DNA from 3 places in the Labrenzia sp. PO1 genome. Region 2 is predicted to be linked to each of the others. Evidence: predicted binding sites of a transcription regulator. Region 2 holds the regulator's gene; each other region holds the start of a gene.
The links. The regulator PhoB, encoded in region 2, activates phosphate uptake and scavenging genes when phosphate is short. The targets are predictions, from matches to a motif close to TGTCATNNANCTGTCAT.
Positions count from the first base shown of each region.

Region 1: phnC (phosphonate ABC transporter ATP-binding protein) is a predicted target of PhoB. The motif match lies at 1,549-1,565, and genes of this name have one in related genera.
Region 3: HCG46_RS02040 (bifunctional 2',3'-cyclic-nucleotide 2'-phosphodiesterase/3'-nucleotidase) is a predicted target of PhoB. The motif match lies at 1,516-1,532, and genes of this name have one in related genera.

Region 1 is NZ_JAAXCR010000006.1:15,295-18,568, forward strand. It holds gene phnD (phosphonate ABC transporter substrate-binding protein) at 1-558, opposite strand, end outside; gene phnC (phosphonate ABC transporter ATP-binding protein) at 617-1,450, opposite strand; gene HCG46_RS25350 (DapH/DapD/GlmU-related protein) at 1,850-2,476, shown strand; gene HCG46_RS25355 (helix-turn-helix transcriptional regulator) at 2,565-3,134, shown strand; gene HCG46_RS25360 (HD domain-containing protein) at 3,124-3,274, shown strand, end outside.
Region 2 is NZ_JAAXCR010000002.1:439,511-442,784, forward strand. It holds gene HCG46_RS09930 (GcrA family cell cycle regulator) at 442-978, shown strand; gene phoB (phosphate regulon transcriptional regulator PhoB) at 1,305-2,006, opposite strand; gene phoU (phosphate signaling complex protein PhoU) at 2,087-2,782, opposite strand; gene pstB (phosphate ABC transporter ATP-binding protein PstB) at 2,814-3,274, opposite strand, start outside.
Region 3 is NZ_JAAXCR010000001.1:419,456-422,729, reverse strand. It holds gene HCG46_RS02040 (bifunctional 2',3'-cyclic-nucleotide 2'-phosphodiesterase/3'-nucleotidase) at 1-1,385, opposite strand, end outside; gene HCG46_RS02035 (lytic murein transglycosylase) at 1,592-2,398, opposite strand; gene HCG46_RS02030 (NAD(P)H-dependent oxidoreductase) at 2,531-3,274, opposite strand, start outside.

The sequences.
Region 1 (3,274 bases), on a different contig from region 2:
GATGGTCTGCTCGTGACCACCGGTGAAGACGACGTCGGAGAAATACTCACCCGGCTTCATGGAGTAGCCGAGTTTCGGGATTTCGATGGACGGGATCAGGTAACCGGACGTGGAGTTCGGGTCACCAAAGCCGAAGGTCTTGCCCTTCATGTCTTCCAGGGAGTTGATCTCGCTGTCGACGCGGGCAAAACCGATGGAGTAGTAGCCATAGCTGCCGTCGTTGTTGACCTTGACCAGAACCGGCTCAACGGCTTCCGGGTCGGTCAGGAAGACTTTTGCGTAGCCGGAAGCACCGAGCCAGGCCATGTCGAGGTTACCGCCGAGCAGGCCTTCGATAACGCCGTTGTAGTCTGCCGGAGCAAACAGCTTTGTCGGAACGCCGAGCAGTTCCTCGGTCTTTTCGCGCAGGCATTCGTTGGCACGCAGACGGTCGGAAGCATTTTCGCCGCCGAGCAGGCCGATACGGAATTCCGTGATTTCCGCTGCACCGGCAACAGAAGCGTTCAGAGCGATCATGCTGACAGCAGCAAGCGCAGCAACTTTAGCAACGAGTTTCATTTGGGACACTCCCCGAGAGTTCTCAATTTTGATGACGTTAAGCGGGTGCGCAGCCGGATCAGACCGCTGCTGCCGCCGGGGTCATCGCACCGGCGGATTCTCTGGAACCGGACTGGCCGGCATCGATGGCGGTGGATGTCGCCGCCTCGTTAAAGCTCTCATCAGCACCGTAGATTTCGCGTGCGACAGCCGTGGTCAGCGCTTCCGGCGCCCCGTCGAACACGAGGAAACCGTCGCGCATGCCAATCACCCGGTCGCAATAGGTCCGGGCAGTGTCGAGCGTGTGCAGGTTGCAGATGACGATCTTGTTGTCGCGCTCGTGAATCTCACGCAGCGCATCCATGACGATCTTGGCATTCATCGGATCGAGCGAAGCAATCGGCTCGTCCGCCAGGATCATGTGCGGGTCCTGCATAAGAACGCGGGCAATCGCAACACGCTGCTGCTGACCACCGGACAACTCCTCGGCCCGCTTGGTGGCTTCCTGGGCAATGCCCAGTCTGTCGAGCGCACCAAGCGCGGAATTGACGTCTTCCTGGCTGAAGATGTTGAAGAGGCTCTTCAAGGTGCCGTGACCGTTGAGGCGCCCCAACATGACGTTGGTGACAACATCCAGGCGCGGCACCAGGTTGAACTGCTGGAACACCATGGCGCAGTCGCGCTGCCAGCGGCGCATCATGCCGCCTTTCAGGCTGAGAATGTCCCGGCCATCGAACAGGATCTGTCCGGCGCTGGCGGGGGTCAGCCGGTTGATCATGCGCAGCAAGGTTGACTTGCCGGCACCGGAGCGACCGATGATCCCGACCATCTGCGGTTTTTCGATATTAAAACTTACTTTGTTGACCGCGGTCCGAGACCCGAAGGTCTTGGTGACTTCCTGAAATTGAATCACGCGCCAGCCCTGTCCGTTGTGTTCGTCGTGCTGCGCGACAAGAGCCACCGGACCATTACAGAAAAATGACATTCCTTTGTCGGGGAGCTCAAAATTTTATGACAAATCAATGACATCCCTGCCTGAAGCATCGGCAGAACAACCATCTCCGGCGGGAATTCCGCAGCGCTCTCAGCGCTTTCCGAGCCCCCTTGGCGTCACACATTCCTGGCTAAAATTTACTCGGAAATCAGTGCTCAAATACAAGGCTTCTACCCGCCAAATGCCGCTTTCACCGCTGTGGATGCATGCAAAAAAAGTGACGGGAGTCACGCCAGTGTCATCAAAGCGTCACGACCGGTGCCAGCAACACGGCTACAAACCGTTTCCGCACTCCTTCCAACGCTATATGGAGCATCCATGTCCGCCCCGACCCAGAAGCCTTCCCTGACCGAAGCCCCGAACATTCACCCGGAGGCCAGGGTGCTGAATTGTGATCTCGGCATCTGGACCGAGGTTGGCGCACGCACGGAAATGCGCGAAAGCAGCATGGGGGACTATTCCTATATCGTGCAGGAAGGCGATGTCGTCTGGTCGACTATCGGCAAGTTCTGTTCCATCGCCCGTCGCGTCCGCATCAATCCGGGAAACCACGCAACCTGGCGCGCCTCACAGCACCACTTCACCTACCGCGCTGCTGCCTATGACCTTGGCGAAGACGACGCGGATTTCTTCCAGTGGCGCAAGGACGACTGGGTCACCATTGGCCATGATGTGTGGATCGGCCACAATGTCACGGTGCTTGCCGGCGTCTCGATCGGCACCGGAGCTATTGTTGCAGCCGGGGCAGTCGTTTCCAAGGATGTCGCCCCCTACACCGTTGTTGGCGGTGTGGCCGCCAGGGAAATCAAACGGCGTTTTACCGAACAGCAGGAACAGGCGCTGATCGATATCTCCTGGTGGGACTGGTCCCAAGAAGAGCTGAAGCAGCGGCTGCCCGATTTTCGCAAGTTGTCGATCGACGCATTCATCGAGAAGTACCGCTGATCCCGCTGGTGGCGCGGACACCTGCTCAGGTGAGCCGTGCCTTCTTTTCCCGCTGCACAAAATTCCCGGGACGCGTTACACTTGCACCATGCAAACAGAAACCGCCGTTCTAGAAAGCAGTCTTGGACCGTCGCTGCGGCGCTGGCGCGTACTGAACCGGGTCAAGCAGGAAGCTCTGGCGCATGAACTCGGCGTCTCGCAGACGAGGATATCGCGCTGGGAGAGTGGCATGTCGCAGCCGGACGACAGCGACAGGGCGAAGATCACCTGTCTGCTGAGGGCACGTCCGGAGAGCGCCGCCGACAAGGCCCTGCTTGATCTTGTCTCCCGGTCCGCAGTTCCCGTGCATCTGGTCTGCGACCTCACACACAGGCTGCTGGCCATGTCCGTACCGCGTGCCTGCGAATGGCGCGCACCGGTGAACGAGTTTCTGAACCGGCCCCTGTGGCGTTTTGCGTCCGCAGGCATCCGGGCAACGGAGCACAGACTGACCGACTATGGCTGGTTCGAGCCGGATGCTCCTGACATTGTCTACCGAACGGAACACGTTGATTTCCCGGAAATGACCATCCCTGAGAGCACCATCCGGATTTCGCGCCTGCCGCTGTCAGACGGACGGTTTGCGCGGCTGGTCCGTGAAGAACAGGATGCCGCATAAATTATGCGGTAACTCGCCTGGCGCGGTGGCCCGCAATAATCTGGCCACCATGACAAAGACGCCCCCTTCCCTCGATCTTCCTGAAATTTCCCATACCAGACTGACGGGCCTGCTGGACTTCCTTCAGGCTGCAGAGCAGC
Region 2 (3,274 bases):
AACCTCGTTTGTCTCCTTTAAACGCCCCTGCTGTCCCCTGCGTCGCCCCGACGCCGGGCCGTCACCTTGAAAAGATGCCGAAGGGCCAAAACGCAACGTGCCGCCCCGATGAGGCGGCACGCAGCGGCTTTCTTATACACTGCCGGTACCATGCACTGTCAATGGAAATGGCGCACAAGACATTTCATGTGCCGCGGAGGGCGGATTTCATAAAATTCTCAATGACCTCGCCATAATTGGGGAAAAGTCGTTTCATCCCCAACTGGTTTGGGTCGAGTGGTTGCCTGACAAATTAACGTTATTGTAACCTCTCAGCAATCAGACACGAGATCTCGTGAGGCAAATCACCAAGAGGCACTAGATCTGCCAGCATTAAGCGTGCTTGCGCATGCTTAACACGGGGTTAATGGCCGCAGGACGGTCAAACTAAAGGGTGCGGCAATGAGTTGGACAAACGAACGAGTTGAGCTTCTCAAAAAGCTTTGGGGCGACGGCTTGAGCGCAAGCCAGATCGCAGGCGAACTGGGTGGTGTTACCCGTAACGCCGTGATCGGCAAGGTGCACCGCCTTGGCCTGTCCGGCCGCGCCAAGTCCACCTCTTCAAGCGCCAAGCCGCGCCGGCCGCGCACCGCAGCTCCTGCAACGGGTGCAGCGCCGAAGAAACCGACGACGTCACATCCGCAGTCGATCGGCGCAACGGCCCTGAAAGCAGACATCTCGCCTGCACCAGTGGTGGCTGCCAAGCCGCGCGTAGAGCCGATTGCAGAGCTCGTTCCGATCTCGCAGCGGGCTACCATCCTGACGCTGACCGAGCGGACCTGCAAATGGCCGATTGGCGACCCGGCGACCGACGACTTCTACTTCTGCGGCCGCCAGTCCGATGCCGGCGTCCCCTACTGCGCTCATCACTGCAAGATCGCGTATCAGCCGGTCGCCGACCGCCGCCGCGATCGCAAGACGATGGCTCAGGCAGGCTGATAGCCTCGCACCTAACCAATTCATGAGAAAGCCCGCCATCTGGCGGGCTTTTTTTTGTTTGGGCCTTCCATTGACCAGATGCCCGACCCCGACCAGTGACCTCCCACGGCTTGTTCTTGGCACCGCTCCATGCCGTTTCCGTTCCATCAAAACAAACCTTGTTTGACCACTCCGCCACGACAGGGACCGCAGGATCAGCCCCGACACCGACACAACTGATGGGGTTGTCGCAGAAGAGAACCTTGCTCCGCGAAAGGCACATAACCGCTGAGAAACAAAAAGCCCGCTAGAAAGCGGGCTCCTTAATTCCATTCTGCAAGTTGCCCTCAGGCAGTGGCAGAGGTGAACTGGTCATTGAAGGCGTATCCGGCACCACGGACGGTACGGATAGGATCCTTTGCCTTGCCCTTGTTCAGAGCCTTGCGCAAGCGACCGACGTGAACATCGACAGTGCGTTCGTCCACGTAGACATCGTGACCCCAGACCCCATCCAGCAGTTGTTCGCGGGAGAAGACACGGCCAGGCGATGTCATCAGGAATTCCAGCAGGCGGAATTCCGTCGGCCCCAGGTGTATTTCCTTGGTGTTGCGGCGAACGCGGTGCGTTTCACGATCCAGTTCGATATCGCCGGACCGCAACATGCTGGACACCACTTCCGGGCTTGCCCGGCGCAGGATGGCGCGCACGCGGGCCATCAATTCCGGTACCGAGAAGGGCTTGACCACGTAGTCGTCGGCACCGGTCGACAGGCCGCGGATGCGCTCTGCTTCCTCACCGCGTGCCGTCAGCATGATGACCGGCAGGCGCTCGGTGTCCTCGCGCGCCCGCAGGCGGCGGCACAGTTCAATTCCGGACAGGCCCGGCAGCATCCAGTCGAGCAGCAACAGATCCGGCAGGCTTTCCCGCAGGCGGATTTCCGCCTCGTCACCCCGGACACAGGACTCGACCGAGTACCCTTCCGCTTCCAAATTGTATCTCAATAGAAGGCTGAGCGGTTCTTCGTCTTCAACGATGAGCACCTTCGGCATACATCTCGCTCCAATTACCGCAACCGGCGCCGAAGCGCCGGCCGTTAAGATCTTCTGCAAATCCGACGATTACCGGCGGGTCAGACCGCGCCTGTTTCGTCGACCTTTGCCCGGTCTTCCGGCAAACGCTCGCCAGTGACCATGTAGTAGACGTTCTCGGCGATATTCGTCGCGTGATCGCCGATGCGCTCGATGTTCTTTGCGCAGAACAAGAGATGGACGCACTGGGTAATGACCCGCGGGTCTTCCATCATGTAGGTCAAGAGTTCGCGAAAGATCGACGTGTAGATCGCGTCGACTTCGGCGTCGGCTTCCTGAACCCGGCGGGCGGCTTCCGCATCCTTGCGGGCGTAGGCATCCAGCACCTGCTTGAGCTGCGAAAGAGCGAGTTCCGTCATGTGCTCCACACCGATCGCGAGCTTCTTGGACTGCAAGTCGCTGTCGATGGCGATGACGCGCTTGGCAACGTTCTTGGCAAGATCGCCAACACGCTCCAGGTCATTGGCAATGCGCGTTGCGGCGGTGATTTCACGCAGGTCCTGCCCCATCGGCTGACGACGGACGATCAGCTCGATCAGCTTCACTTCAAGTTCGTTGTAAAGGCTGTCCAGACGGACATCGCCCTTGATCGTCGCCTTGGCAAGCTCCAGATCCTGCGACACCAGCGCGGACACCGCATCGGCGAAAGCCTTTTCGGCAATACCACCCATTTCGGCAACCTTGCCGGCCATGGCCGTCAGTTCGTCATCGTAAGCCGAGACTGTATGTTCAGACATCCTGTGTCCCCTTCAGAAACCTAAAAAATGCTTAGCCGAAGCGGCCCGTAATATAGTCCTGCGTACGCTTGTCCTTCGGATTGGTAAAGATGTCCTCCGTCAGACCTTCCTCCACCAGAACACCCAGATGGAAGAACGCGGTACGCTGAGACACACGGGCAGCCTGCTGCATCGAGTGGGTCACGATCACGATGGTGAAGTTTTCCCGCAGTTCGTCGATCAGCTCTTCCACCTTCGCGGTCGCGATGGGGTCAAGCGCCGAGCACGGTTCGTCCATCAGGATCACTTCCGGGCTGACGGCAATCGCACGGGCAATGCACAGACGCTGTTGCTGACCGCCCGACATGCCGGTGCCCGGCTCGTCCAGACGGTTCTTGACTTCTTCCCAAAGCCCGGCCTTCTGCAGGCTGGAGGCAACGATTTCATCAAGCTCGGACTTGTTGCGGGCCAGACCATGGATCCGCGGACCGTACGCAATGTTGTCGTAGATCG
Region 3 (3,274 bases), on a different contig from region 2:
AGATCGGCCACGTTCTTGATGGCGACATCGCCGACCGGAACATCGGTGTAGTAGTCCGGGCCGCCACGACCGCCGGCCTTGAAAGGCGCTGCTGCGGAAAGAACCGGCAGGCCTTCCCATTCCGTACCCTTCAGCATCTGTTCGATGTACCAGATCTGCGCCTTTGAAACGATCTGGACGCTCGGGTCGTCGGCCACGAGGGCGAAATAGGAATGCAAGGGAGCCGACGTCTTGCCGACGGGGCGGCGGACATAGGCAAGGGTTGCCTCGTGATCTTCCTTCACCGCATCGAGTACATCCTGCTGGCTTTCCACCAGAGGTGTCACCGTTCGACCTTCTTTTTCGTAGATCGGGCGTGCTTCGGTCATGAAATTGGCGACACGCCAGCCGTTGCCGTCGCGCTCGATCATCAGGTCGATGACGCCCAGATGCGATCCCCAGAAACCGCCCATCGCGGCAGGCTTGCCGAACAACGTGCCTTTCTCGCTGTCGATACCTGGCAGTCCCTCATACTGGGGACCGGGGAAGACCAGATGCTGGTGACCGGTAAAGACGGCGTCGATCCCGTCCACGCCGGCAAGGTGCAGGGAGGCGTTTTCCATGCCTTCGGAATAATCGTTGGCATCAATCCCCGAGTGGGAGAGGGCGATTACAAGGTCGCAGCCCTGTTCGCGCATTTCCGGGACGAAGGCCTTGGCGGTTTCGATAATGTCACGCGCATTGGCGTTGCCTTCCAGGTGGCGGCGGTCCCAGTTCATGATCTGCGGTGGCACGAAGCCGATGAAGCCGATCTTGATCGGATAGGACTTGCCGGCACCGTCGGTGACCTGTTTTTCAACGATCACGTAGGGCTTCAGGAAAAGGGCGTCGTCTCGCGGGTTGCCGGCCAGTGTGCTGCCCTTGACAAGATTGGCGCAGACGACGGGGAAATTGGCCCCGGCCAGCACCTTCATCATGAAGTCCAGACCGTAGTTGAATTCGTGGTTGCCGAGTGTTGCCGCGTCGAATTCAAGGACGTTCATGCCCTTGATGACTGGGTGCAGGTCGCCTTCGCTCATGCCGCGTTCATAGGCGACATAGTCCCCCATCGGGTTGCCTTGCAGAAAGTCGCCATTGTCGACCAGAACCGAGTTTGTCGCCTCGTTCCGTATATCGCGGATCAGTGTGGCTGTCCGGGCGAGACCGGCGGTGTCGACAGGTTTGTCGCTGTAATAGTCGTAAGGGAAAACATGGACATGGAGGTCAGTAGTCTCCATCAGGCGAAGGTGAGCCGTACCTTCCTTGGCCAGAACCGAATAGGGGTGCAGAGCTGCCGTGAAGCCAGTTGCCGCCGCGCCCATCAAAAGGGTGCGCCGTGAAATCGAAAAGTCTTTGATCCTGGACATGAAATGGCTCCTGTTCGGTCGCTCGGCGATTGGTGTTGTTTAGCCTTGCGGAACAGCGCGAGCCGGACCGACAGCTGCCGGTGCCTGCCGGGCGGCATGTTTCCGCGGCACACGGTTTTGGTCCGCGAGGATTACAACCGTATGACGCAAATTGCTGCCCGGATCGTCAGTTTTGTCAAGCAGGTTTATGGGGCGTCGAGCGGGGTCTACTCGCTGATCTGGCCAGCCATGACCGAGATCGTTTCCACGTAGACACTGGCCTTGTTCCATTGCTTTAGAACGTTGTAATTGGCAGTGCCCGGGCCCCAGCCCTGGCCGCGGCGCCAGCCTTTCTGGGCAAGATAATTTGCGGTGGAAGCCAGCACATCGGGGATCGAGCGGATCAGGTCCTTGCGGCCGTCGCGGTCATAATCGACCGCATAACGGACATAGCTGGTGGCGAGAAACTGGGTCTGGCCGAGTTCGCCGGCCCAGGCACCCTTCATTTCGGCCGGCTGCATGTCACGGCCCTGCACGATCTTGAGTGCGGCGACCAGTTCGGCGGTGAAGAAATCGGACCGGCGGCAATCATAGGCCAGCGTGGCAAGGGATTGCAGGACCGGCATGTTGCCGGAGAAGCTGCCGTAGTTGGTTTCAAGTCCCCAGATCGCCAGCAGAACAGGTGCCGGGACGCCGTATTTCTTTTCGATGCCACGGAAGATGCGGGCGTACGTCTTGCCGAGCTGCTTGCCCCGCCGGATCATCGCGTTGTTGACCCGCTTTGCATAGAACTGGTTGAAGCTGAGCTTGAAGGATTTCTGGTTCCGGTCGAGTGAGACCACCTTCTTGTTGTATTTCACGTTCTTGAGGGACGATTCAACGACCCTTTTCTTGAGGCCGTAGCTTTGGGAATTTGCAATGAACGACTGTTTCCAGGCTTCAAAACCACCCGGGCCATTGCCGCAGCTTGCACTCCAGGCGGAGGGGGCGGACAGAAGAACAAAACCAAAGACGAATGCAGATAGGAGGCGCATCGAATCCCCGCTGGGCCAATATAAGATTACCGGTATTCTATCCGAAAAAGCGGTAGCGTCATCCGGCAGATAGAGGAAAAAGAGGAGTGGGGGCGGACAAATCCGGTCCCGTCTTTTCCGGTTGCCGCAAAATCAGGGGTCGTGCCGGATGAAGTGGCTGTGAGATGGCGCGCCCGGGCTAAGGGTGCCGGCGCGGTCGAATTCGCTGTCGGCATTGAAGCTGATCTTCGGCAGCGTTGCGAACCTTGCGATCGTCTCCCGGTGGCCTTCGATCTCGTTTTGAAGTCGTGTTTCCAGGCCTTCCTTTGCCGCACCCTTGTGATAACCGTGAACACCGTGGACGATCCTGGGAACCAGAACATCGAAACCCAGATAGCGCAGTGTGTAGGCGAGTGGCCAAAGCAGCATCTGAATGTCGCCTTCCTTGCCGTTGTGGGCACTTTCGCTCGCCTTGGATCCGGTCGTGACGCAGAAAAGAACCGGCTTGTTCCTGAAATGGCCGGTATCGAAACGGTTGGAAGTATCGTGCAGGCCGCCGTTGGCCAGAACGCGCTCGCACCAGCCCTTCAGGATGGCAGGTGGGGCGAACCACCACACCGGAAAATGAAACACGATCCGGTCCGCCTGGCGCAGCTTCTCGACTTCTTCCGTAATGACCGACGGAAGGTTTCCGGTTTTCGAGGCCGCTTCCTGTGTTTTCAGAACGTCGTAAGGTTCGGTGACGATCTCCTCTGCGTAGTGCGCTGCGCGCTCCGCCGGATCAAAGCCAAGCTGGTAGAGGTCTGACCAAAGCACCTCATCGCCTTCAGCTAGGCACGCGGCTTCGGTTGCGCGCGCCCAGGCAGCATTGAAGGAAGTCTGAGCAGGGTGGGCGAG